One region of the Alicyclobacillus fodiniaquatilis genome, then DNA from elsewhere that is predicted to be linked to it. Evidence: riboswitches for the same ligand, from Rfam matches in the RefSeq annotation. Region 1 holds a riboswitch; each other region holds the start of a gene.

Region 1 (8,067 bases):
GGGCGATACGGTGCAGGGTTGTCAGGCGTATCACGAAATCGCCGAATGATGTAAAACATCAAGGCGATGACCGGGATGACGACAATCGCCGTCAAGACAAATGTCGTATAGATCAAATTGCGTTCAATTTCCGCGACAGGTCCCGCAGTATTGAAAAGAAAATACCGTTCTCCGCACCCGGTCAAAAGAAACGGAATCAGAATAAGCGCCATCTTGCCCGGTGGTGGGAACCGTAAAAATTTCATGCACGTTAAACTCCTTTCCATTGCTGAACATAAAGCCAGCACGTCGCTGCCAGACCATCTGTCTGCCCTCATTGACTCATATCTTCATACTTCCGCTGACACGGGGCGCATGTCGACTCTAATGTTTCCAATACAACAGTCTGGAACTAAGGTGTACAAATTCCTGGAATTCGAGCAATAGGAACAAGACAATTACGCCAATGATCGCAATGGTGGCGATTCTGGCATTGATTTTCCGTTTTCTGGCTTTAATTTCATTTCTTGATTTGTGCACGCGCGTGTTCTCCCCCGTTTCCTCTCTGGGATTTTACTGTCCATGAAGCATGTATCCGTCATACCACCAAAGTACCCCTGCTAAAGCAAATAGGATAAGAACGGTAAGAATGATCGACCAATAGACTTTTCCAAGTCCCTTATTCGCATCCCTTTCCACAGCGATCACCTCTTTGTATTTCATTTACAATTCCGGCATGCCCCATATTACATGGGATATGTTTCCTAGTCATGCGCTGATTCATACATGAGATGCGTTTTTCTTTTGTCGATACACAAATGAGTTTGTTAGACCCCATCAGACCATGTAGGATCCTCCGATTGCGTCTGCCTGAAACGCATTTGCGTCGATATAATAAAGGCGTGGTTCAGAAGGCATGCAAACAAATAAGTGGAACAATCGCACGCATTGAAGGGGAGAAATATCATATGGCCGACAAACCCGCAAAGAGACAGCCAGCACTGCAACCGCTATCGCGACACCATCATCATGCGCTTGTCCTTGCGCAATGATTGATTCGGCAACAAGAAGTAACTGATGTGCTCAAGGAAAAGATATAGACGTTCTGGAACAATAGAGGGTGGGATCACTTTCGTGAGGAAGAAGAAATTTTATTGCCTGAATTCGCCAAGCATGCGCCGCTCGCACGCGCGGAGATTGCGAAGCTGTTGATTGAACACGTAAAAATACGTAGTCTGATCAGCCAGATTTGTGAAGAACACAGAGATGAGCAAATGTCCAAACTCGGCGAACAGCTTCGCATCCACATTCACAAAGAAGAACGCACAACTGAAGATGGATAACAAGGTATGGATGAAATCAGGCGCCCTTTCTGACGTACAGAAAAGGCGCCTGTTGCTGTTTAGGTAGAATGTGGTTCACCGATATAAGTATCTAACGGGTCTCAAAAAGCCGATTTAACTAATGGTTATTCCTCCACTTACATATCCTTCTACATTATCCACCAAGCTAAGACCTGCAGCGCTTGATGAAATCACCCACAATAGACGTGTTTGCGCAGTCACTGGGATGGACAAACCTGTCGTAATTCCGTTACTTGTAGTCCCAATCGCAAGCACGCCGGTAAGCGCCGGAGCCAATGTGACAGTCGCACCAGGGACCGCAGTGAATGTATTATCCGGTGTGGGCGAACTGTACAATTGGGCTGTAACTGTAACTGTGGTTCCCACAAGACTGAGGGCTGCTGTCGAACTAAAATACGCATCAATGGATGTAATCGTTCCATCGCGTGGAACTGAAAATGCCATATCGAGCAACGTGCTCGGGCCTCCAGTGAGATCGATGGTCCCACCAGTTAAGGAAACACCTGTAACAGAATTGCCATCAGCGACGAGGCTCACCGTACCAGGTAAACCACCAGCGACCGTGGTCATATCAACTGGAAGTCCCGATGCAAAAGGAATGATTGAGCCTGCACCTGAACCTGACGGTCCAGTTGCTCCAGTTGCTCCAGTTGCTCCAGTTGCTCCAGTTGCTCCAGTTGCTCCAGTTGCTCCAGTTGCTCCAGTTGCTCCAGTTGCTCCAGTTGCTCCAGTTGCTCCGGTTGCTCCGGTTGCTCCCGTGGCTCCGGTTGCTCCCGTGGCTCCAGTTGCTCCGGTTGCTCCCGTGGCTCCGGTTGCTCCCGTGGCTCCGGTTGCTCCCGTGGCTCCGGTTGCTCCGGTTGCTCCCGTGGCTCCGGTTGCTCCCGTGGCTCCTTGCGATCCGGTGGCCCCTGTGACCCCTTGCGATCCCGTGGCGCCTGTCGCTCCCGTGGCTCCTTGCGATCCCGTGGCACCTGTCGGTCCCGTGGCTCCTTGCGATCCCGTGGCACCTGTCGGTCCTACGCTACCACGCGCCCCTGTTGATCCTTGTGATCCGGTCGTGCCTGTTGGCCCTTGCGGTCCGGTAGCGCCTGTCGCGCCGGTTGCTCCCGTGGCTCCCGTTGCACCAGTCGGTCCCGGGATACCATAAAAATGCGGCGCCTGTACTTTTAAAGCCTTCGTGTTTCCGTTCCACGTCGATTTCATATTGATGGCTTTGAGCACTTGCTGAATGTCCCACAATGGCAGATATCTCACTTGTTCTCCGCCACTCTGTCGAACAACACTGTCAATATGTGTAGCCACTAACGTCCCATTCACATATACATTCACGTTTCCCGTTTTGCCATTGAGCACTTTCACTTTCCCAGCAAGTTTCGTCGAGCTGGTCAGCTTCAGCGAAAACTGCCCGTTGGTCTCAGTCCACTGTGGCTCCAAACCGACAGATCCCAACAATGTGATAACTTCATCCGTAGAATAATAAGTGGTTTTATGTAGCGTGAATGCTTGAGTCTTCCCCAACGCATGACCATTGACTGAAGATGAGACTTGGTAATTGCTCGTATTGGAACTTGTCGCAGCAAATGTGGTATTTACGTCCATCACGGCAGTAGCAACGAGACTCGAAACCATTGTGGTCAAGTTGATCGCATTTGCCCATTTTTTTCTTTTCACCCAATATAACCCTCTTTCCAAATAATCTAAAAAATGACTTATAACGATATGATCCAAAACCAGATTTTCAACTAGTTAGACTTGACATTCCCCCATGCTTGGTCATACGATTTGAGTTGGACTTCAGAATCTACATACGCACGATTTAAAACTAACAAAGAATCCCGAGGACATGAAAGGTTAAGAATTTTGGTCTCCATTAAATGAAAATGAACATCAGCGAATACCGAAGCCTGAGTCAGGATACAAATGTCTAGAAATCATCAGTCTCTCCTTAAGCCCAAATTCAATTATATTCTTTAGATCTTAACAAAATCTGAACAACCACATTTGGTATCGAAAACGCAGTAATCACCTAAAAAAGCGTACCGGAAACGCCTTGACCCTGAACGCTTACTTTGGAGTGTGCGCCATCGACGTGGCCAAGCGGTTGACCGCATATCGTCCACATCTGAATGAATTTCCACTACCACCATCATCCTCTTTTTTATCCACTAATCCTCTAGTTCCATTGACAAAACACCGTGATAACATAGGTTCCGAAACAATCATGCCGAATCCTGTGATACAGGTACGGGGGACTTATTTTTTTGGGGTGAATCCTGGTTGCCACAACAAACAGGTAGGGGCATTCTCCACCGAACCCGTCAACTAACCTCGGAGGCACAAGGAGGAATAATTTGAATAAGAAAAGCGTGATTTCTGCATTTTTTGGTATGGCGTGTGTATTTTCCATTGGCACATCGATCGCAATGGCAGCAACATTGCCACCAGGTGTGACCATCGATCATAACATGACTCCGTTGGCGAGTGAGAATGCATCAACTCAGGCGAAGACAGACGCTGTTCTGAAAGTGGCAGAAAGCAAATTGGGCACACCGTACATCTGGGGACACAACGAAGATCGTGGACAATATGGCTTTGACTGTTCGAATTTTACAGCCTACGTTTATCATCATGCGCTAGGTTATAAAATTACAACATTCTCCACGAAACAGTATACATCTGTCGGTTATGATGAACCGAAATCCGATATGCAATCTGGAGATTTATTGTCATTCAATGACGGCGGTCATTCTGGTATATATGTCGGTAACGGAGAAATGATCCAATGTGGCGGTGGGCTTGGTAAAGTGGGCTATCTTAGCGTTAAACCAGGTTCTTACTGGTATAAACACTTAAGCGCAGTCAAAAAAATGTACTAAACACGGAGAAATCAAGGGCTCAACCAAGACATGGTTGAGCCCTTTTTCATTACATACATGCAGGCGATATAAATGGCTTTTTGATTGGTCACAAAGCATCTCGTGTTGTGAATATCGCAGAGGAGGCCGTGGAGCAAATTTGACAGATTGTTATGATAGTATAGAACTTAAATTTAAATAAGGTGGCGAATCGTTGATGCAGTGCAAAATCACACCATCAGCTAAGAAGCAGATACTGAGTATTCTCCGAGAACAAACGGATAAGAATTTAAAACTGCGGGTTTATGTCACTCACGCGCACGGGGATCATGCCCATTACGGGATGAGTCTTGATTATCAAAAACCTGATGATTTAATCAACGCGACGACACCTGGAATTGAAGTATTGCTTGAAAGCAATCATGAATTCTTGAATGGCATTGTCATTGATTACGACGCAACTCAAGACGGTTTTTCCATCACAAATCCGCAGAAAGGGCATCACCACCATCATTGATAGAACATATCAGACACCCTACTCGTTGCTTGGGTGAAACTCAAGTGCAATCAAGTTGTACTTGCGCTAAAAGAGATCACTCAAAAGAGCGATCTCTTTTTATAAAGCCGCGCCATCGCGCGCTTTTTTGATGAATGTTGATGCGTTCGAACCGCCGGACACAACGGAAACAGTTGGTCATAAAGTGTAAACCTAGCTCGCTTCCAGGTCGATAATTGTGTTCCTTATTGGCTTTCAAACGATGTTGTCAACTCTACCAACGGGTTTTGTTCGGAATCCTCGTTGAACTCCTCATCATTTTCCGATGCCTTCGCTGCATGCGAAACGCAAAAGGCTTGCTGCTTTATCTCATATGGTTCTGGCCGGTTTCGGCCATACAGTCGCACATAAATCTGTTCAACTTCCTCGCCAGTCAGATCTCCCTGCTTCAACAACTGATTCGCAATCTTGTGGACGAATTCAGCATGTTCCTGTAGCAGTTGCTTTACTTGAGCCATCTGGTCCTTCAACAGCTCATTGATTTTGGGCCGAAGCGCCTTAAGCCCATCTATCCGCGAGCCTATCGCAAGCCAACTGAACAACTCATCGCCCATTCCCACCAGGCCAAGGTACGCGCCGGCTATCTCAGTCGCCTGCTGCAGGTCAGAGGTGACGCCGTTTAATTTCTTTCCCAGGAACTCCTCTTCCGCTGCCCGAGCCGCCAAACAGACTTGGATTTCTGCCAGCATCTCACTGTCACTGCGGTTATACCTCTCATGCGTAGGCTTCGTGGCGGCCAGACCGAGCGCGCCACCTCGGCGGATGATGGTTACCTTCCACACACGGTCGTGAGGCTTCAGTAAGTACTGGGTCACCGCATGACCGGCCTCGTGGTAGGCAATGTTCCGTTTCTCATCCTCTCGCATGGAGCGAAGCGGCTGTTTCAGCCCCCACTCATAGGTCTCCATAGCCATCCGGAAATCCTCGTAAGCGGCGGCCAGAGCGCCCCGCTGATGGGCAATCACGACTGATTCATTGACGATATGTTTGATTTGTGCAGGGCTATACCCAATCGCATCCAATGCCGCCCGCTCTGAAGTCAAACTAGGTTCACACTTGACCTTCTGAAGGTAGTAGTTGAAGACGTCCACCCGTCCATCATAATCCGGGAAATCCACCCATACCTGCCTGTCAAAGCGTCCGGGCCGGATTAACGCCGAATCTAGTACGTCAGGTAGATTCGTGGCCCCGATAGTCAACACTGCCGGCCGCTCAGCTTTCTTTCGCCTCAAACCGAGTCCACGAAGAAACCTGGCAAACCGCGAAGTGTCAATGTTTGGCGGATCAAGCTGCAAGAGTAGCTCATTAAGAAGGCCGCTTCCTCCGCCCATGCCCAGCAAACCACCAATCCCACCCTGTTGTCTCTTTAATCCAATAGCATCTATCTCGTCGATGAAGATGATGCAAGCTCCGTACACTTTCGCCAGCTTCCTAGCCTTTCTGTACAGGCCCATCACCTTCAGATTCCCCACACCAAAGAACATGTTTTGAAAGCTTGGCGCTGAAGCGTAAGCAAAAGGGACCTGCGCTTCGTTCGCAATCACCTGAGCTAGGTATGATTTACCGGTACCTGGCGGTCCACAGAGGAGCAGTCCTCGGATGACCTCGCCGCCCATCTCCTTGAATTCTTTGACGCCCTTCAATAACGTAACAATCCGCTCAGCATTCTCAACGATTTCTGGGTTACCCCGATAATCGTCCCAAGAGACACCAGTCTCACGAGGTAAAATCCAATATGTGCGTCCCCGGGCCATGAACCAGAAAAGAGCAGCAAACTGGAGGATCATAGCCAGCATTTCGATCACCACTTGGAGTGCAACGCCCAAAACACTCGACGCCACACCCCAACCACCTAACCACAACGACACTGAAATAATAAAGAGGACGATAAACCAGAGCAGTACTTTTCGCCAATTGATCCACCGATGTCTGATACAAATCACTTCCCTTTTATCTAGTAGCAACCTGCTGAATGCTAGTTACAACGCTGGATCAGCTGCTATTCTTTAGGCTGATAAGCGCTTAGACTACGAACAAATATAGCGGATTACATTAGAGTTCGAAATGAATCCCACGTTTACGCTTCTCTTTGCCAAAATGGATGTGTCGTGTACTCTGTTAAACCCTAAAGACAACGCGACTAGTTACTCAAGCGTAGTCAATTTGGCAGAAAAGCCGGTCGGTAATCAATACTACCACGACAGAATCGACAATCATCATAGCAGTGCTCCCTTGAAAATCGCACGAAAGTGAGCTCTGGTGCAAAATTAAATGAAGGTAGAGACTTCAATCTGTGGAAAGTTCATGGGTAAATACTACTGTGGTCATCTAGACTGCATCCGTTGAAGGGAGTGGAATGTTCATTACGTTATGTATCAGGGAATCCGAGTCCTTCGTTGACTCGGGTCTGGGGGGATGCCAATGGACGTGTTTTTCGCAATGGCACTGATTAACCGTGGGATTGATCTAACTGCCGTTCACTCTCCGAACCTTGCAAGGCGTCAAATATGACCAAAAAGCTCCGTTAAAACCAACTGACACATGTCACGACGGCCCGCACCATTGTAGCGACAGGGATACGAGCCGTCACACAACCATGATAAGCTTTAGATTCGTGGTAGTCGTGAATGAAATTATCGCTCGTCACCGAGCGCTGTTAGCCGCCATAATGGCCGACTTCGTTTCGACGTTCCCATCCCTCACGCATTTCCATCACAAATTGCGGCCACCAAGGTGTTTGCTCTGACAGGTTTACATACTTGTCCGTGGTTTCAATCCACTTCTTTCGCATCTCTTCGTAAGCCACATGCATCTCGCTCAATGCGCCAAATTCTGGTTGTAACCATTTTCGTCCGATTTGCGCATGGAGCACTTCGTCTGCCCAATCATAGTCTTGAAGGGTTATGGCCAGTGGCATGCCCGATTGAACGGCGATATCATGTTCCCACTTCTTCCCCGATTTTCCGGACATCAAATCCTGCTCAATTCCCCACAGTATGATATGGGACTCAAGCGGTGTAAACGCCGTGTTGAGTGAAACGGACGCTTTGATATCGATAGGATATCGATAGAAGGGAATCCCCGACTGATAGAGACCTATCTCCCCCATCATGGCATGCCGGGCTTCGTCATACAATTGTCGACTAAGGTCCACGTAATAGTCCCATGGCTTGTCGTTGGCGGTAAACAGAATAGGACACATCCACTCGGGTACATCCATTTCTCGCAACCGTTTGTACATCAAGGCGTATGTGCGTTCATCAGGTTGGAGCGCCTCATCTTGATAATAGTCATCTATCGCAGCAGAGCGGTT
Region 2 (8,067 bases), on a different contig from region 1:
GGGTAGAGTGCCACTCCGTCTATGGACTGCACCACGGGATTTTGCACAGGGCGCTTCATGACGGCGTGATCATCACAAATGCGACAAGTCTCGCCAGCGGGCAAAAAACGAGGGGAGATGAATTTACGGACGGAAGCTATCGGCCGCAAACGGATGATGCGGACATTCAATCCGCTCAGTTCTTCCCCTACCCTGGCATGTTCATTCCCTACGGCGGCATCTACGGATTTCGACCCTTGCCGTTCGGCTTTGTGATTTGAAAAATAGCAATGAATGACGAGAGAAGAGGCGCCTTGTTTCTCTCGTCATCTGCGCGATTGTTTGTGGACAGGCGTTTCACCGCGACGCTCACTCTGACGTTCTCGGTGTCGTGTTCACAATCTGCTGCAAGACGTCTACGTAATTCCTGAACGCTTTTCGCCCGACTTCTGTAATGGAAAGCCACGTCCTTGGTCGTTTGCCCACGTATCCTTTAATCACTTCTACGTATCCTGCTGTTTCAAGTACACTTAGGTGTTTTGACAAAAGTGAGTCACTGACCTCCAGTTCCTCGCGTAAAAACCGAAAATCAACCCGTTCTGCGGGGGCCAGTGCCGCCATGATGGACAGCCGGACTGGTACATGAATCACTTCGTCCAATTGGTGGCGAAGATGTGTTCTTGGAACGTTCATGCGCGCCACACCCGCCAAGTGCCGTAGCAGCACGGCAATACTGGCAATGTCCCCAAGATGATGACCAAAGCGGACAGATGCGTCGGATCCGCTATCATGCGAAACATGACATTCACCAGCACCAATCCACAAAACACCCAGGTGACAGGATATTCGAGATGCTGCTGTGCCCGACTAATCACTTGTTGCTGTAAAGCGTAGACCAACGCGACAAACCCTAGGATAGGAAAGCCGATGGTCACGACATACTCCTGCCAACCGTGTGTGATGGGTGGGGCAAATACGCCAAATACGGCGGTTGAAAATCCGACAATCAACCACAGCCATCCAGCCCATCGACTTTCGGTTCGCACCTTGTGTTCAAGTCGCCGAATCTCATTGAGCGCCTGCTTGGGGTCTATGTTCTCTTCTGTTCGATCCAATATTGCACCCTCCCTCAACAACATGAATGATGTCATGTATTTTACTCTCGTTCAAGTGAAATGCAATCGTGCATACGCCTTTTCCCATAATGATGAATATAAAGCAAAGAGGTCATTCACATATCGTGTTGAATGATGTTAACATAGGCAAAACCTCGGCAGTGAGCAAATATCGAATGAGGTTGGCAGTGACATTGTGGCGTGATCGCCATGATGTGTATGGTCATGGCAGAATGATTTTGAGCGGGACGCTGTTTTATACATTCACATCTTTGTAAATCTATCATCAAGGGCATATTCGCCTGGAGAGTGAGGTGCAGCGCAATGAACCGTCTTATTTTCGCGCTTTTTTCGTCGCTTGTCACCGTGTGCGCGTTGGCTGGCTGTGCGCCTTCCTCGCCTTCCGTGCCATCTAACCACTCGTCTGGCAAGCAGACCAATCATGCGACTGGACAGACACAGGAAAATACATCGGGCGGATCGAACAAAAGCGATGTGACCAATTCGTCTGCGCCTGCTGGCGGGGGCAATTCAACAACGGCCAATCAAACGACAAATCATTCAGGGGGTACAGGGACTCCGCAGACAAATGGGCTTCAGTTTGCAGATTACATCGTGACGGCGATGAATGCGGTCAAGCAGGGGACGAAGATGCCTGCGCTGTTCGCGCCTACCGAGCCTACATTTCAGCCAAACGCCCAATTCGTGGGAGTCAAAGCGTACGCATCTGATTGGGATTACAGCATCAGCCTGTTTTCCACATCGACCGCCGTGCCTTTGAATGATGCGAGCCTTGACCAATTGCCCGCATCTGCAGCTATCGGCACGTTTGGCGCCACTTATTATTCCAGCAATGCAAAGGCGCAAAGTGATTTTAATACAGAGTTCTCGGTCAAAAAGATTCAAAGCGCGGGGACCGTGAATGGCTTCATGAAGCAATATAGAACCGGCAAAGAATACGATATGGGCAGTCCGTCGAACTACCAACTGCCGCAGGATGTCATTGAGTGGCAGGAGGGCGATTGGACGATTGATGTGTTTGGCGCGCCTTCGCTCGATCTCAACAATACAGCAAAGCAACTGGATGATTTCCTAAAGACCAACGCGCTACCGCCGACAGAAGGACACATTTTGGTGGATCCCAATCTGACGGGCAATCCTGTCACACAAATCGGCTGGGTGTTTGGCAATACATTTTACGTGTGTGACGCTTCCTCAATGATGAATGCGTTGCAGATGGCCGTCTCGATGCGGGAATATGATAGTTACAAAGTGACGCCGTAGTGCGAAAGGGGAAAGCTACACTCAGCTCAGGCTGAAGACTGATTTCAGATGAGTGCGAAAGGCGTATGATGAAATCAAAATTAAGTACCTCCCGAAAAGAGAGGGTCAAATCTATGCAAATACCCGGCTATTATATGACGAGGCCAGCCCAAAATGATGAAAACACTGCCGATTTTGAGCGGATCTACTATGACATGATGGCGCAAGACGGCGCGGCGGAAATCAATTACACACTGACGGCGCCGAAGTGGCAGTTTCTTTGTTATCTAGCAGAAAAGAAAAACCTCTTGCTACACGGATCCGCGAACGCGGCAATTGCGGAATTTGAACCACGCCAGTCGAATGATGTCGATGAATTTGGCAACCGTTGTGCGATTTATGCGGCATCTGACGGCTTATGGCCGATGTATTTTGCCATTGTCAACCGGGATGTTGTCACTTCACTGGTCAATGCTTGTTTTCATGTGCGTTCAGGGGACGGGCACGCTGCGGAAACATATTACTATTTCTCGGTGAACCAAGCGGCATTCGCACAAGGTCCTTGGCAGAATGGGATGATTTATCTTCTTCCACGCGATACGTTTGAACAACAAATTATGGAGCCATACAATGGTCTAGCGATTGAAAGCACACAGTGGGCCAGCGCAGTTGCAGTCAAACCACTCGCTAAACTGGCTGTTACACCGGATGATTTCCCCTTTTTGGACCAAGTGAACGGTCATGATCCGCAACTGGTCTCGGAGCGCGCTGCGCGCAATCCAGACGGATTCCCTTGGCGGGAATAGCGCCGGATAGACAGGATTAGGTGTGTAAAACGAAAAACCGTCCTTTGGCAGGACGGCTTTAGAATGATACAAATTCTCGCTTCATCTATATCTACATCAGGCTCCTCATGGAGCGTTTCTACTCCATCACTTTATGACTAAAGTGCATTTTTACGCTCTCAATGGTATCGCCAGCAATAAAGATTTTTGCATCTGGCGTGGTGAATCGGATCACGCGGTTTTCACCGTCAAATTCGGTATCGCCGAGGTGAATCTCATATGTATCCCCGGCGTCCGTCGTAATGATGAGTTCGCCCCATTGCTTCAATTGTTCATGCACTTCCTCCATTTTCATCATACCAATCACCTCGTGTACTTTTTTATTTCACAACAAGAACGTGGGTTGATGCTTCTTGTACAACTTTTTGGCTTACACTACTACTGAGTAGTTTCTCTAGCAGGCCTTTGTCTTTGTTTCCGACGACAATTAAGTCGATTTTTTCATGCTCTGCATACTGACTGATTTCATGTGCGGGGTCTCCCCATTTTAAAACCAGCTTCGGTTCAACGCCTACTGTAAATAATCGTTTGCGGGCTTGCTCCAGAATCTGATACCCTTCTTGTTCTAGGTCCGCTTGAACGTCGCTTGAATTGACTACATACCCTGTTCCCACGCCGAGACTGTTGACAGGACGGAGAACGTGGAAAAGCGTAATGACACGGTTTTTATTTTCCTCACACATTTGGAAAACCTCGTGCATAATGACATCCATCGTCTCTGCATCGTCAACCGGTACAAGTATACGTCTATACATATTCTCTCCTCCCAACTATCTAGAATCGAGATGGTGTACGACAAAAACCCCGCAGGTGTTCCTGCGGGGGAGCGGAGTTGGCTGGGGTGAAGGGCAAATATACGCCTCTCTTAAAGCTGACGAAGTTAGCTGTCGGATTCGGGATAAGAGATTCCCTACCAGTCAAAGACTGGATTCACCCCAATGGAATGGTTCCTCCGCTTCCTTTCGGAACTAAGCTTATGCGTTATAAAGTTTTACGGCACTGCGGAAAAGTCTAGTGTATCAGCATCTCAATGTTGATCAACGATTCAATCTTTGTGTGTTTTCTTTTGCGGCATTGAGCGCCTGTATGACGAACAGGGTGTAAACGGTACCGATACAAGCCGTTGCGACGATGAATCCAACCATTCATCAGTCCACCTCCTGCGCCGTTTTGCGCGGAGGGGCGTAATATTTCGATAAACGCTTGCCATTTGACGGAAAATACCGCTCTGCACGATTGGCGCGACGTAACTTGGTGTCCGCGTCATAGAGAAGTTGCGCATCTACCGACTCGCTTCCATGATACAAATCGATCCATTCTTGCGTTTGCATATATCCGTCTCCTTTCAAATTCGCCTACGAGGTTAGCTGACGGGTTCGGGCTGAAAGGATGCCCTACATGGTTGCGCCATGATTCACCCCACAAGTGGTTCCCCCGTTTCCGATGTGGAATTTGGCGGTTATGCTATAAGATTCGATAGACGAAATAGATTGCTGGGGGTAATTATGAAATTTTTTAGTCAAATTTTGTTGGATCCCCTCAAACCACACAGGTGCCAATAACTTAAGGACTGGATTGCGTTGCATCACGATGTCCGAGAATACCGTTTGTTATTCGCCACGATTTCATTAGATGCTTGCTCACCAACTGGCACAAAATCTCCAACAGATAACCAATCGATCACAATTGTTAAACCTCACAGTACAAGCAAACCAGACTGGATGTCGAAAGTTACTTCTAGAGATATCGAGCGCATCATAATCGGAAGTTCGAATGGCAGCAAATCATTGATCAATCGATCCAATAGAAAGGAAGGAAAACTATATCAACAAGTTCCTCACAATCATTGTGAAATTAAAAGACGGGAAAAGTTTAAGTTTGATTCCGATATTGGTAGAAATACAGAGCGATGATGCGTTGGTACCAGGGCGAAGTTTTGAAGTGAAGCTTACAAATCTCCATACCATCTATTTAAGTGCCCCGGGATGGATGCAGATTATATTTTATCTATGTTTTTTCAGTATGAGGTGCACTGATTTTTAGTAAACACTAATTACCCCAAATCTGTGAGTACCGTTCTCGATAAAGAAAGGTTTCCCAGTTGTAGCACGTGGCAATACACCGCGAACATTTCCTCGGGTTACAGTACTCAAGGGCCATAAGAAATCCTAGCATGGAAATAAGATGAAGAGTGCTGATGTGTTGACCACAAAGATATGACATACGGTGGAGCGATTCTCGGAGGGGATAGAATTGGTAGAGATGTTATTGTTCTTTGTATCGTCCAACATAAAGGTCGCAATCAATTGCAAAAAACAGTCGGTAAGTGAAGCTTATAACTGATTAATCGTTTGTCTCATATATCGTAAAGAAAAGCACTAATACATGCTTTAATGAGTGTCCAAGTTAATATAAGATTCCATTTGTTGAGACACTTCGAGTGGAGAAGGTCCTCGATTTATTCTCTCTTTATTTATCTAATTATTCATAAAAACATGGACGGAGGAGTAATGTTGAAGAGCCCAAAAATGTCAGTGTATGCATGTAGCTTTGTGGCAATGGGAGCCATTGTTGGATTGAGCGCGTGTGGAACTAGTTCTTCTGGAAATTCGTCTAAACAGTCTTCGAATGTAACCTCTTCTAAAACGGTTACATCCAATTCAGGAGCTAAGACAACCCTCACAGTTTTGACATGGGGAAATGACGCTACTACCAACTATCTGTCCCAAACTCTAAAAACACTTAATCCCAAATTGGCTAAGCAGTATACTTTTAAGCCGATTCTTGCAGCTAATGACGACACAGTGTCTAAATACAAACTAGAACTATCTTCTGGGCAAACCGTGCCTGATATCATTCAGATCAATGCCACAGATTTACCTGCTATGTGGAACACGAAGACTATAACCAATTTAACATCCACCATTAAGCCTTATGAGAGTGACATGTTTACCGCTACAAAATTGCTCGTTTCATTCAAAGGTCAGGATTGGGGATTCCCTTATCAAATCAAGACAAAATTATGGTACTACCGCACTGATATGTTTAAGAATGCCGGGATAAACGTAAACAATGTACACACGCTCGGGCAGTTTATCCAGGCAGGAAAGAAGTTACAAAAAAAATATCCAAATAGCTATATTTGGAATCTTGGTGATCCTGTTGCTAGCTACGATCTCGGCATGATTCTTACAGGAAATGGCGGAGAATTCACGAATAGCACTGGAAAATTTGTAATCAACACCAATCCTGGCGTTAAAAATGCGTTCGTTGCACTCAAGCAGCTGTATGACTCGGGCGTTGTGGCCGACACTCCAGATTTCACTGCTGCATGGACCAAAGATTTAGCGAAAGGTACCATTGCTTCAACGTTGAGCGCAAGCTGGTTGGAAGATATGTTGCCATCATATGCACCTAAGTTAGCTGGCAATTGGGGAGTTGCCCAATGGCCAGTTATCGCTGGATCAGTTGGAGGTAGCGAAGCCGGCGGATCAGTTTTCGTAATCCCTCAAAATGCCCCTGATAAAGCTGCGGCTATTAAAGTTCTCAGCCAAATGCTTTTAACGAAGACGGGCAATATCGCGTTCTATAAGGCTATGGGTCAATCGACGTTTGTGAAATCTGCTCAGTCTGCTGTGGAGAAGACTCCGAATGCCTATTATGGTGCGAATTTTGCGAAACAATACAACATGTCTCTTAAAAGCTTTAAGGAGATGCAATATGATCCACGATATACCAATGAGTTAACGATTGTAAATCAATACCTTCAGCTTTACCTGAGTGGCAAGGATACCTTGCAACAAGCACTCAATGGAGCTCAGACAACTGCATCAGCTCAAATCCAAAATCCTTGGACTCAATGACTTTAACAAATTTTTAGGTGAGCGATTCATTTGTCACCATTTGAAAGGAGATTGCATCATGAGCACTAGGATTGGGGGGAAAGTGGTTCCTTATCTATTCATTGCTCCTTTTATCATATCTTTTATCGTCTTTTTCCTATACCCAGGAATCAATTCATTGGTACTGAGTCTGTATAATTATCCAGGTTACGGGCACGCAGTGTGGGTAGGGCTCCATAACTATTCTGCAGCACTAACTGATCCGTTTTTTTGGGTCGCGTTTAGAAATACGATTTTTTACTGGGTTGCACATGCGGTTCCTGTTATAGTCATCTCTTTTTTGCTGGCGCTTGGAATTCATTCGCAACTAGTCAAATGGAAATCTGTGATAAAACCTTTAGTCTTTTTTCCTCAAGTCGTTCCGACTATCGCTGCGGCTTTGGTTTTCCAGTTCATTTTCTCGTCTGGCATATTTGCGAGGAGTGGAGGCGGTAGCGTCCTATCAAATCCCGATTTTGCTCGATGGGCAGTTGTTATTTTTACGGGCTGGGGTAGCATCGGGTGGTTTACCATTGTTTTTCTTGCCGGTCTTACAACGGTGAGTGAGGAACTGTATGAGGCAGCAGCTATTGATGGCGCATCCAGCTGGAATCGTATGTTTCGGATTACTATACCACTAATGCGTCCGATATTTTCCTTTGCTTTTGTGATGGATGGTATCAGCTCTATTCAATCCTACACAGGGCCAAACGTGTTGCTTGCAGGGTCTGGGCAAGCCCCTGCCGATGCGATGCCACTTTTGAATTTGGTACAGTCAAACATCACTGGCGGGAGTTTTGGCTTAGCAAGTGCGTTTGGATGGCTCACCTTTCTTATCATTGCCATCATATCTGTTCTTCAACTTATATTGTTTAGGGGGAATGATCAATGACCCGAAGCATTCGCGCACAAAAATGGGGGATTTACGGATGTTTATGGGTCATGGTGGTAATTTCACTGTATCCGGTGGTCGTAATGTTAATG
Region 3 (8,067 bases), on a different contig from region 1:
CGTTTCGACAATTTGTATCCCGTCAGCTTCGAGATGATGGTTGAGGTGGATTTCTTCTGTAACCATCGATTTGGATTTGACGATCTTTTTCGCGTTTTTGTCCTGGACGATTTTTCGCACCGCGCGCATCGCTTCTGGCGCGTCTTGCGCCAAATGCACGTGTACACCCAACGTCTCCAACTTGTCGATGAACGAACCCAAATAAGCATCCAAATTGGCGATGGTGTGCGCGCGAATCGCCTCACCGCGTTTGCGCCAAGCTTCCCACTGGCCGAACGTCTCTGTCACAGCCTGTTTCTTGTTGCGCAGCCTATCTGTCGTAAAGCGCACCGCTGTGCGCAAGAATTCGTCTTGCATCGCATTTTCTGCGCGGTTGATGACAGTCGTAGCATGGCCGCCTTGTCGCAATTGTGTCATGCCAAGATCTCCTTTCCGTTGCGGATACCTTCATCCAACAGCTCGGCCAAATGCATGACGCGTACAGGTGAGCCCGTTCGGTTTAAACGGCCGCCGATGTTCATCAGGCAGCCCATGTCTGTGCCGACAAGCACATCTGCTTGCGTCTCTTTGACGTGCTGCGCTTTTTCATCGACCATCGCGCCTGAAATGTTGCCCATCTTCACGGCAAATGTGCCACCGAAGCCGCAGCAGTCTTGCGCATAGGGGAGATCTACCATTTCCATATCGCGGACATGATGCAACAAGCGTCGCGGCTCGTCTTTGACGCCGAGTAAACGCGAACCATGGCAGGATGGATGATATGTCACGGTATGGGGAAAGCGGGCGCCCAGGTCTTCCACCTTGAGGACATTGACGAGAAATTGCGAGAATTCATAGACTTTATCCGCAAGTTGATTCGCTTTGTCGCGCCATGGTGTGTCAGCGAACAGTTCGGGGTAGTAATGGTGAATCATGCCGACGCAGGAGCCGGATGGGCTGACGACCACATCCGCGTCTTCAAATGCGCGCAAAAGCGTCGTGCCAACGTCGCGAGAAACGTCGCAATAGCCGCTGTTAAAAGAAGGCTGACCACAGCAGGTTTGTTCGGGCGCGAATGTCACTTCGCAACCATGCGCTTGCAAAATTCGGGTCATGGCGACGCCGACATTCGGAAAGATGCTATCGACGACACAAGTGATGAACAAACTGACTTTCATATCATCTCGCCTCCTGACAATTGGGTTGAAACGTGCTGAAGATGTTGCTGCATGGCCTGCATTGCGGCGGCGCCATCTTGTTGTAGAATGGCGTCGTAAATCATCTGATGCTGCTCAACCAGTCGCGCATCTTCGCCAGGGATGCGGTACAGTGCCAGGCGACTGGCCAAAAGCGCAGATTGAATGCGTTCAGCAATCGTATCCATCAAGGTTTGCATGTATGGGTTCTGCGATGCTTTGGCGATGGCATAGTGAAACTGCCAATCGGCCTCTTCCCCAAGCTCGGCCTTCCCCAAATCACGTTGCATGGCGTCGAGAATGCTGTGCATTTCCGCCAAATGCCCTTCACTGCGCCGTTGTGCAGCATAGCGGCTGGCGCCTGTTTCCACCCAGATGCGCAATTCCAGCAATGCGTGGACATCCCGTTGCGCCAGTATTTCGAGCCGCTGAACGCGATTGGCGACTTCGTTGGCATCAAGTGGAGCGACAAACGTGCCGTCGCCTTGCCGCACTTCGACCAGGTGCAGCACGCGCAAAGCGCTTATGGCTTCACGCACGGCTGCCTGACCGACGCCAAGTGTGGACGCAAGCGATTTCACAGAAGGCAGGCGGCTGCCGGGCGCAAATGTGCCATCGAGAATAGCTTGTTTGATCCGCTCAATCACCAATTCATATGTTTTTGCCTGTTGGACTGGGAGTAATGACATGATGGCCCCCTTCGTGCTGTAAATACATTCATTTGTTTGACTAGAGCATATAAGACCGAGTGATTAAGTCATCTGATGTCTAAAGGATAACATTGGATGAGCATAGGTGCAATGGTTTGGGGAATAGGAGTGGAATTTACAGGCGCACACGATTGGAAATGGGGATATATTCCTTACTCTCAATTGGTAAATGGCTGGCAGGCAATAGGATAATCTAGTAGGATAGAAGTGAGGGAGGAGGAATAACGTTGCATATTCTTTTAATCATACTCATCGTACTACTGGCTTTGATTGCGCTTTTACTGTGTGTGGTCGCAGCGGTTATTCTGATGGCCTTTCTTGCCATTCAGCCGCTTCTCGTGCAGTTGGGCAAAATCGCCGCATTGATTGAGGGGTTTCATTGGTTTGGCAAGCGGCGAACCCTGCGAAAATAAGGTGCGCCGCTTGCCTTCCTATTTCATCAACATGTCCGTGTCATAGTATGGCGATGTCTGTCGGTCGTCTTGCTGTCCTTCAAGAACATTTCAGAGTCTTACTTGATATAGCGTCTTGCACCAATATATTTTGGGCCCCAGTAAGAATTTGAGATGCTATCGAGAGAAACGCCATTGTCTTCAGCGTCGACCATCATGCCGCCGCCGATGTAAATGCCGACATGTGATGCACCTGGCGCATACGTGCTAAAGAAAACAAGGTCGCCTGGTTGTAAATCACTTTCACTTACGGGCACGCCAGAAGCGAATTGTTCTTCCGAAGTGCGGGTGATGGATACACCAAAGTGCCCCAGCACATACTGTGTGAACCCAGAGCAATCAAAACCAGACGGACTGGTACCGCCCCAGACATATGGGGTTCCCATAAAGGATTCTGCGTAACCGACGATGCCGCTTGCACTCGCACTGACCAATGATGCTTGCTGTTGGGCGACGTAAGACGGGTTTGCGGCTTGCGTTTCCGCTGCCAATGTCTCAGCCTTAATCGCTTGAATTTGGGACTGTGTCAAGGAAATCTGGCTTTCCAGTTCACCTTGTTGCGCCTGTCCTGACTGAATTCTGGATTTAATTTGGGTCAGGTCATGCTCGCGGGATGCTTTGATGGTGCGGTCAGTTGCTTGCAGGCTCAGCAGTTGCGTTTTTACTTTTTTCTGCTGGTTTTCTGAAGCCTTCACGGCATTCTGTTTGGTCACCAGAGACTGTTTCAATTGTTTGACCGAATTGACAACATTGTTTTGCGCATTGGAAACGAGCGTCATATTGTAAATTCTAGAGAGTAAATCTTGAAAACTGGTCGCATGAAATAGAACAGCTAGATACGGAACATGACCATCTTCGTATTCAGTGGTCAATAACTGAACGAGTTCATCTTGTTTGGCAGTCAGTTCCTTCTGATTTTTAGCCAGTTGGATGGTCAAGGTCTTTTCACGAGACTGCAGTTGCGCCATCTGCTGGTTGGTTGTGTCGATTTGCAAACTGACATTGTGCAGCGCGTCGTTATACGAATCAATGGCGTTGGTGAGCGCCGCCGCTTTAGCCTGGTTCGATTGAATCTGATTTGACAAGCTGGACGCTTGACTCTGCAAATCCGACAACTTTTGATTCTCATCTGACAACGAGTCTGCTTGAACAGTCGGTAGGGTAAAGGTTAAAAGGGCCATTGTACTGACGGTTAAGGAAGCAAGTTTCACTTTAAAATTCATCTTTTTCCTCACAATCAATATGTCTTTCAATAATGTCTTTCGACAGGTGATGTTCCTAGCGGTCATGATTCGACAAAAAAATTTGTTTCCCTGCCGCACTCAAAAAAATTCCTGAGTATGTGCTGATGATGACGCTTCACATGAGGGATGCGCCATGCGATGTCGAGGGTGAAAAATCGCGGAAAAAACGCTTAACTCTCTATAAAAAGATTCGATTGTCTACAGATTTTTTGTCCGTGTTTGTGAAATTGAAGATGACATCTGAAGTAGAGCGCGATGTGTCATGTGCCCCACACGGGCAGCAGCAGGAAAATCTCATTCAATATGAATCACTGCCGTCGGCGTGATCGAATCGAACACGCGATTTGCTGGTTGTCTACATTCATATCGCGTGGCGTAGAAGGATTCCTGCTGACCGTCTATAATGGCTACAAGATGGAAAATGGAATTTTACCAACGTTAAACGATAAAAATTCAGATACAAAGGTGGTTCGACAGTTGTCGACACAGGCTGAAGTGATTGTAATTGGCGGCGGCGTCGTAGGCGCGGCAGCAGCGTATCAACTTGCGCGTTCGCAAGTGAAGGTGACGTTGATTGACGCGGATCACACTGGAAAAGCGACAGCGGCAGGGGCTGGCATTGTTTCACCAGCGTCCAGTTTTTCGCCGCCTGCGCCTTATTATCCGCTCTCTTATGCGGCAGCCTCACACTATCCCAAACTCATCGCCCAGTTGGCGGAAGACGGCGAAACGGACACGGGTTACGAGGTGGTTGGCGGTCTGTACGTGGCGGCAAATGAAGAAGAAGCGCAGCGGCTTGTGCTCGTCGAGCGGCTCTTGCTGGAAAGGAAGATGGCTGGCGCACCAAATCTAGGGACCATTGCCCGTCTAGATGCTGCTGAAGCCAAGGCGTATTTTCCCGCGCTTGGTGAAATCACAGGGGCCATTTACATGTCAGATGCAGCGCGCCTCAACGGCAGGTATTTATGCAATGCGCTCAAACAGGCAGCCATCCGTCGCGGCGCGAATGTTGTGCATGGCGAAGCCAGAATTGCGTGTAGCGCTGGACGCGTGTCTGCTGTCCATGTCGACGATGACGTACTGACCGCCGACGCCGTCATGATTTGCGGTGGCGCGTGGTCCAACCAATTTGGCGCGGCAACAGGCATCGACATTCCGATCACGCCGCAAAAAGGTCAGATTTTGCATCTGCAGATGGCGCAGCGCACAGATAAGTGGCCCATCATTGTCGGGTTCCACTCCCACTACATGTTGACTTTCCCAGAGCATCGCGTAGTCGTTGGCGCAACGCGGGAAACAGGCAGTGGCTACGACACGCGGGTAACGGCATTGGGCATGCAGGAACTGCTGCGCGAAGCACTGCGAATCGCCCCTGGACTGGGGGCGGGGAGCATTGCCGAGGTTCGCGTTGGACTGCGCCCGGCGAGCCCCGACAATATGCCTGTGCTCGGCGCCATTCCCAGTGTCGATGGATTATATGTAGCCACGGGACATGGCGCAGGAGGACTCACGACGGGGGCGTATTCGGGGATTGCGGTCGCTGAGCGCATACTTGGGAACCAACTTATTGATTTGGCTCCTTTTTCTGTCGCTCGATTTTCCGCGCGATGAACACCATCAACAGAAAAGCAAAAATGCTGCCGACGACATAAAGTAATCTTTTTAGTTTGCTGCCTTTTGCGTCACCTTGACAACCGAGGCGGATATCCAGATAGTCCTTTTCCGCTCGACTATCATGCAGGCGCACATGCACGTCGTTCGTGTCTGCGAACATATGCGCCCGGAAGCGATGCAGATTGGTGACTGGTTTATCAGCGGGCACGTCAAGTGTTCCCTTGCGAGTGGCTTTGGTTCCAAACATGCGCTTCACCTCTTTTGGTTTTGTCATGGTTTGATGAGATATGGCCGAATAAACACAGAAACCTCCGTTGGCACGCCAACGGAGGTTCATTGCTCTATCATGCGCTTGCGAAGTTAGCTGACGGATTCGGACTTCTGCATGTCCTACCAGAAACATCTGGATTCACCCCAAAATATCGGTTCCCCCGCTTCCTTGCGGAATTCAGCGAGCACATATGAAGTTTAGTAACTTTATGTTAACACACACGCATTCAAGCGGCAAATCTTGCCGTTCTGGTCGATCACGATGGCGTGCGTTTATCGTCTGGATGTTCTTGAAGCGTGTCCACACCAGGAAACAAATCGCCGATCAGATGTTTGCGCAACAGTGACTTGATGCCAATCAGCAGGACAGGGCCGATGAAAATCCCTGTGAATCCGATGATTTTCATGCCGACGTATAGGGCAAAGAGCGTGGACAAAGTGTCGAGACCGACGTTGTTGGCCGTCAGCTTTGGCGTGATCATATGCACAATCAACAGGATGATCACTTGAATCAGCAGCACCTTGATGCCCAGTGATGTGTCCCCCATGGCAAAGCTGCCTATGGCCCAGGGAATCGTGATGATGAATGAGCCAATGAAGGGGATGATGGCTGCAAGACCGAACAACAGGCCCATGATGAAGGCGTCCGGGATGTGAAGTATCCACATGGCGATCATCGCCAGTGCGCCAGACATCGCCATCAAAATCAGTTGCACGCGAATGGTGGCGACAAAAGCCCGTATCATGTCGCGAATGGTGGCAGAGATTTTTCCTTCCCAACCTGGAGGGAGGATCTTTACAAAACTATGGTACATGGCTGTTCGATTGATGAGCATAAAGTAGGTGGCAACGAGCGCGATGCCAATGATGAACAGCCAGTCAGGGAACTCTGTCACAAGGTTGAGTAGCACGTTTGCAAATAGCTGAATCCAGTGCTCGATGCCGCTTAGTGAATGCACCGCTTGATTCTGAATCTCGGCAGCCACATGCGGCGGCAGATGACCCAAAAACAGCGCCTGTAATTTCGTCGGATGCTCAATCCAGTCTTCGAGTTGTGCGAAGTACGGCGCAAGCGTGCTGGAGAAGGTCGTTGCTTCGTTGGCGATGGCAATGGCTGCGAATGTACAGAGCAACGCCAAGATCACAACAGATCCAAGCATGGAGATGAGCACTGACGCGATGCGGGGGAGACCAAGGCGTTCAAGCAGGCGGACAATCGGCAAGAACACGACAGCCAAGAGCGCAGCCAGGACGAATGGAACAATATATTTGAAGACGAAAGCGAAGATGACCAGAATGAGCACTACAAGCAAGAGTGAGCCGACAATTTCCAACAGGCTGCCCATGTAGTGTTGAATTTTTAATTCTTTTTCGGATTTACCCATGCATAAACTCCCTTCATAACTTGAAGCAGCCAACGGTTTGGCTGCTTCAGCTAAAATCCTGATTCTATAAAAGAATATTTGTGAATAAACTGCTACCTTGTGCAACGTCATGAGGCGCTTGATGGACGCAGTTGGTCATGATGATCCTGATGGCGTGCGGCAGGCGAACTGCGCGGTGGGTTGTTGTGTACCTGAACGCGTGTCTGTCCGACGGCGCAACTGTTTTTGAATGCATTAAGAATAGCATATTTATCACCATTTGGGTGGATGAGGAGAAGGGGGAATCTGTGCAGAAATCACAAATGATCACATGTTCTATGACCTTGTAGTGGAATGAGATTTTACTTTTCAGAGCTGAGAATGAGTGTTATGCTTAATCGTATATAGTATGTAGTCCAACAGCGTTGAAGACAAGGGGTGGGACACTGGTGAAATTTGCAGCCCAAGAGAATCTAGTTCCTGGTACTTCTTTTCGTGAAAAGGTTGAGAATCTTCGGAAATTTGGTTATGAAGGCGTGGAACTGCGCGGGGATGGTTTGGCATCACGTGTAGACGAAATTCGTTCGACACTGAATGAAACCGGTATCACGGCGACCTGTATATGTGGCGGATTTAAGTTCGGTTTGTTGTTCCCGCAGAAGGAAGATAGGTTGCAATCTCGTGAAGAAATTAAGCAACTATTATCATTGGCCGCGGAGGTTGGCGCAAAAGATGGAGTGATTGTGGTGCCGATTTTTGGCAGTCCGCAGTTGCCGGATTTGACACCTTGGAAAACGCCATTGGAAATGGAAGAAGAGCTTCTGGTCGAGCAGCTTGGCGAACTGGCGGAGTATGCAGGGCAACAAGGGACCAAGGTTATCCTGGAGCCTTTAAATCGCTACGAGACGCACTATATCAATCGCTTGGAGCAGGCGGTGCATATTTGCGAACGGGTAAAATCGCAACACATGACGATATTGGCGGATTTCTTTCATATGAGTATTGAGGAGTCCGATATCGCCAGTTCCATCCGGAAGGCTTCGGACTGGATTGGATATGTGCATTTGGCTGATTCCAATCGGTTGCTGCCTGGGTTGGGCCACACTGACTTTCGCTCCGGTTTTGCGGCGCTCAAAGAAAGCGGATACAAGGGGTGGATGTCGCTGGAGTGCGGCGTGCCTGGGGATCCAGCCGAAACACTTGCCGCCAGTCGACGTTTTATGGCTTCTCAGCTCTAA

Evidence for each region. Region 1 has a riboswitch for cyclic di-AMP ahead of ACFSB2_RS07835 (C40 family peptidase). Riboswitches for the same ligand answer to the same signal wherever they lie in the genome.
Region 2: another riboswitch for cyclic di-AMP. It lies ahead of ACFSB2_RS13640 (universal stress protein); the one in region 1 lies ahead of ACFSB2_RS07835 (C40 family peptidase).
Region 3: another riboswitch for cyclic di-AMP. It lies ahead of ACFSB2_RS21055 (hypothetical protein); the one in region 1 lies ahead of ACFSB2_RS07835 (C40 family peptidase).

What each region holds. Positions count from the first base shown of each region.
Region 1 is NZ_JBHUCX010000020.1:317,966-326,032, forward strand. Features, by position in the region: gene ACFSB2_RS07820 (cytochrome c oxidase subunit II) at 1-245, opposite strand, end outside; partial or broken gene ACFSB2_RS07825 (hemerythrin domain-containing protein) at 1,116-1,322, shown strand; gene ACFSB2_RS07830 (exosporium glycoprotein BclB-related protein) at 1,437-3,014, opposite strand; cyclic di-AMP (ydaO/yuaA leader) riboswitch at 3,556-3,695, shown strand; gene ACFSB2_RS07835 (C40 family peptidase) at 3,695-4,219, shown strand; gene ACFSB2_RS07840 (HesB/IscA family protein) at 4,416-4,715, shown strand; gene ACFSB2_RS07845 (AAA family ATPase) at 4,940-6,595, opposite strand; gene ACFSB2_RS07850 (hypothetical protein) at 7,411-8,067, opposite strand, start outside.
Region 2 is NZ_JBHUCX010000035.1:79,121-87,187, reverse strand. Features, by position in the region: gene ACFSB2_RS13670 (hypothetical protein) at 1-260, shown strand, start outside; gene ACFSB2_RS13665 (winged helix-turn-helix domain-containing protein) at 349-672, opposite strand; gene ACFSB2_RS13660 (hypothetical protein) at 669-1,094, opposite strand; gene ACFSB2_RS13655 (hypothetical protein) at 1,419-2,378, shown strand; gene ACFSB2_RS13650 (hypothetical protein) at 2,492-3,163, shown strand; gene ACFSB2_RS13645 (hypothetical protein) at 3,282-3,500, opposite strand; gene ACFSB2_RS13640 (universal stress protein) at 3,523-3,957, opposite strand; cyclic di-AMP (ydaO/yuaA leader) riboswitch at 4,058-4,187, opposite strand; gene ACFSB2_RS13635 (hypothetical protein) at 4,351-4,533, opposite strand; cyclic di-AMP (ydaO/yuaA leader) riboswitch at 4,540-4,670, opposite strand; gene ACFSB2_RS13630 (ABC transporter substrate-binding protein) at 5,716-7,065, shown strand; gene ACFSB2_RS13625 (carbohydrate ABC transporter permease) at 7,124-7,975, shown strand; gene ACFSB2_RS13620 (carbohydrate ABC transporter permease) at 7,972-8,067, shown strand, end outside.
Region 3 is NZ_JBHUCX010000087.1:12,822-20,888, reverse strand. Features, by position in the region: gene ACFSB2_RS21085 (LutB/LldF family L-lactate oxidation iron-sulfur protein) at 1-417, opposite strand, end outside; gene ACFSB2_RS21080 ((Fe-S)-binding protein) at 414-1,157, opposite strand; gene ACFSB2_RS21075 (FadR/GntR family transcriptional regulator) at 1,154-1,864, opposite strand; gene ACFSB2_RS21070 (hypothetical protein) at 2,113-2,298, shown strand; gene ACFSB2_RS21065 (C40 family peptidase) at 2,397-3,560, opposite strand; gene ACFSB2_RS21060 (NAD(P)/FAD-dependent oxidoreductase) at 4,059-5,192, shown strand; gene ACFSB2_RS21055 (hypothetical protein) at 5,146-5,442, opposite strand; cyclic di-AMP (ydaO/yuaA leader) riboswitch at 5,530-5,659, opposite strand; gene ACFSB2_RS21050 (AI-2E family transporter) at 5,723-6,850, opposite strand; gene ACFSB2_RS21045 (sugar phosphate isomerase/epimerase family protein) at 7,279-8,067, shown strand.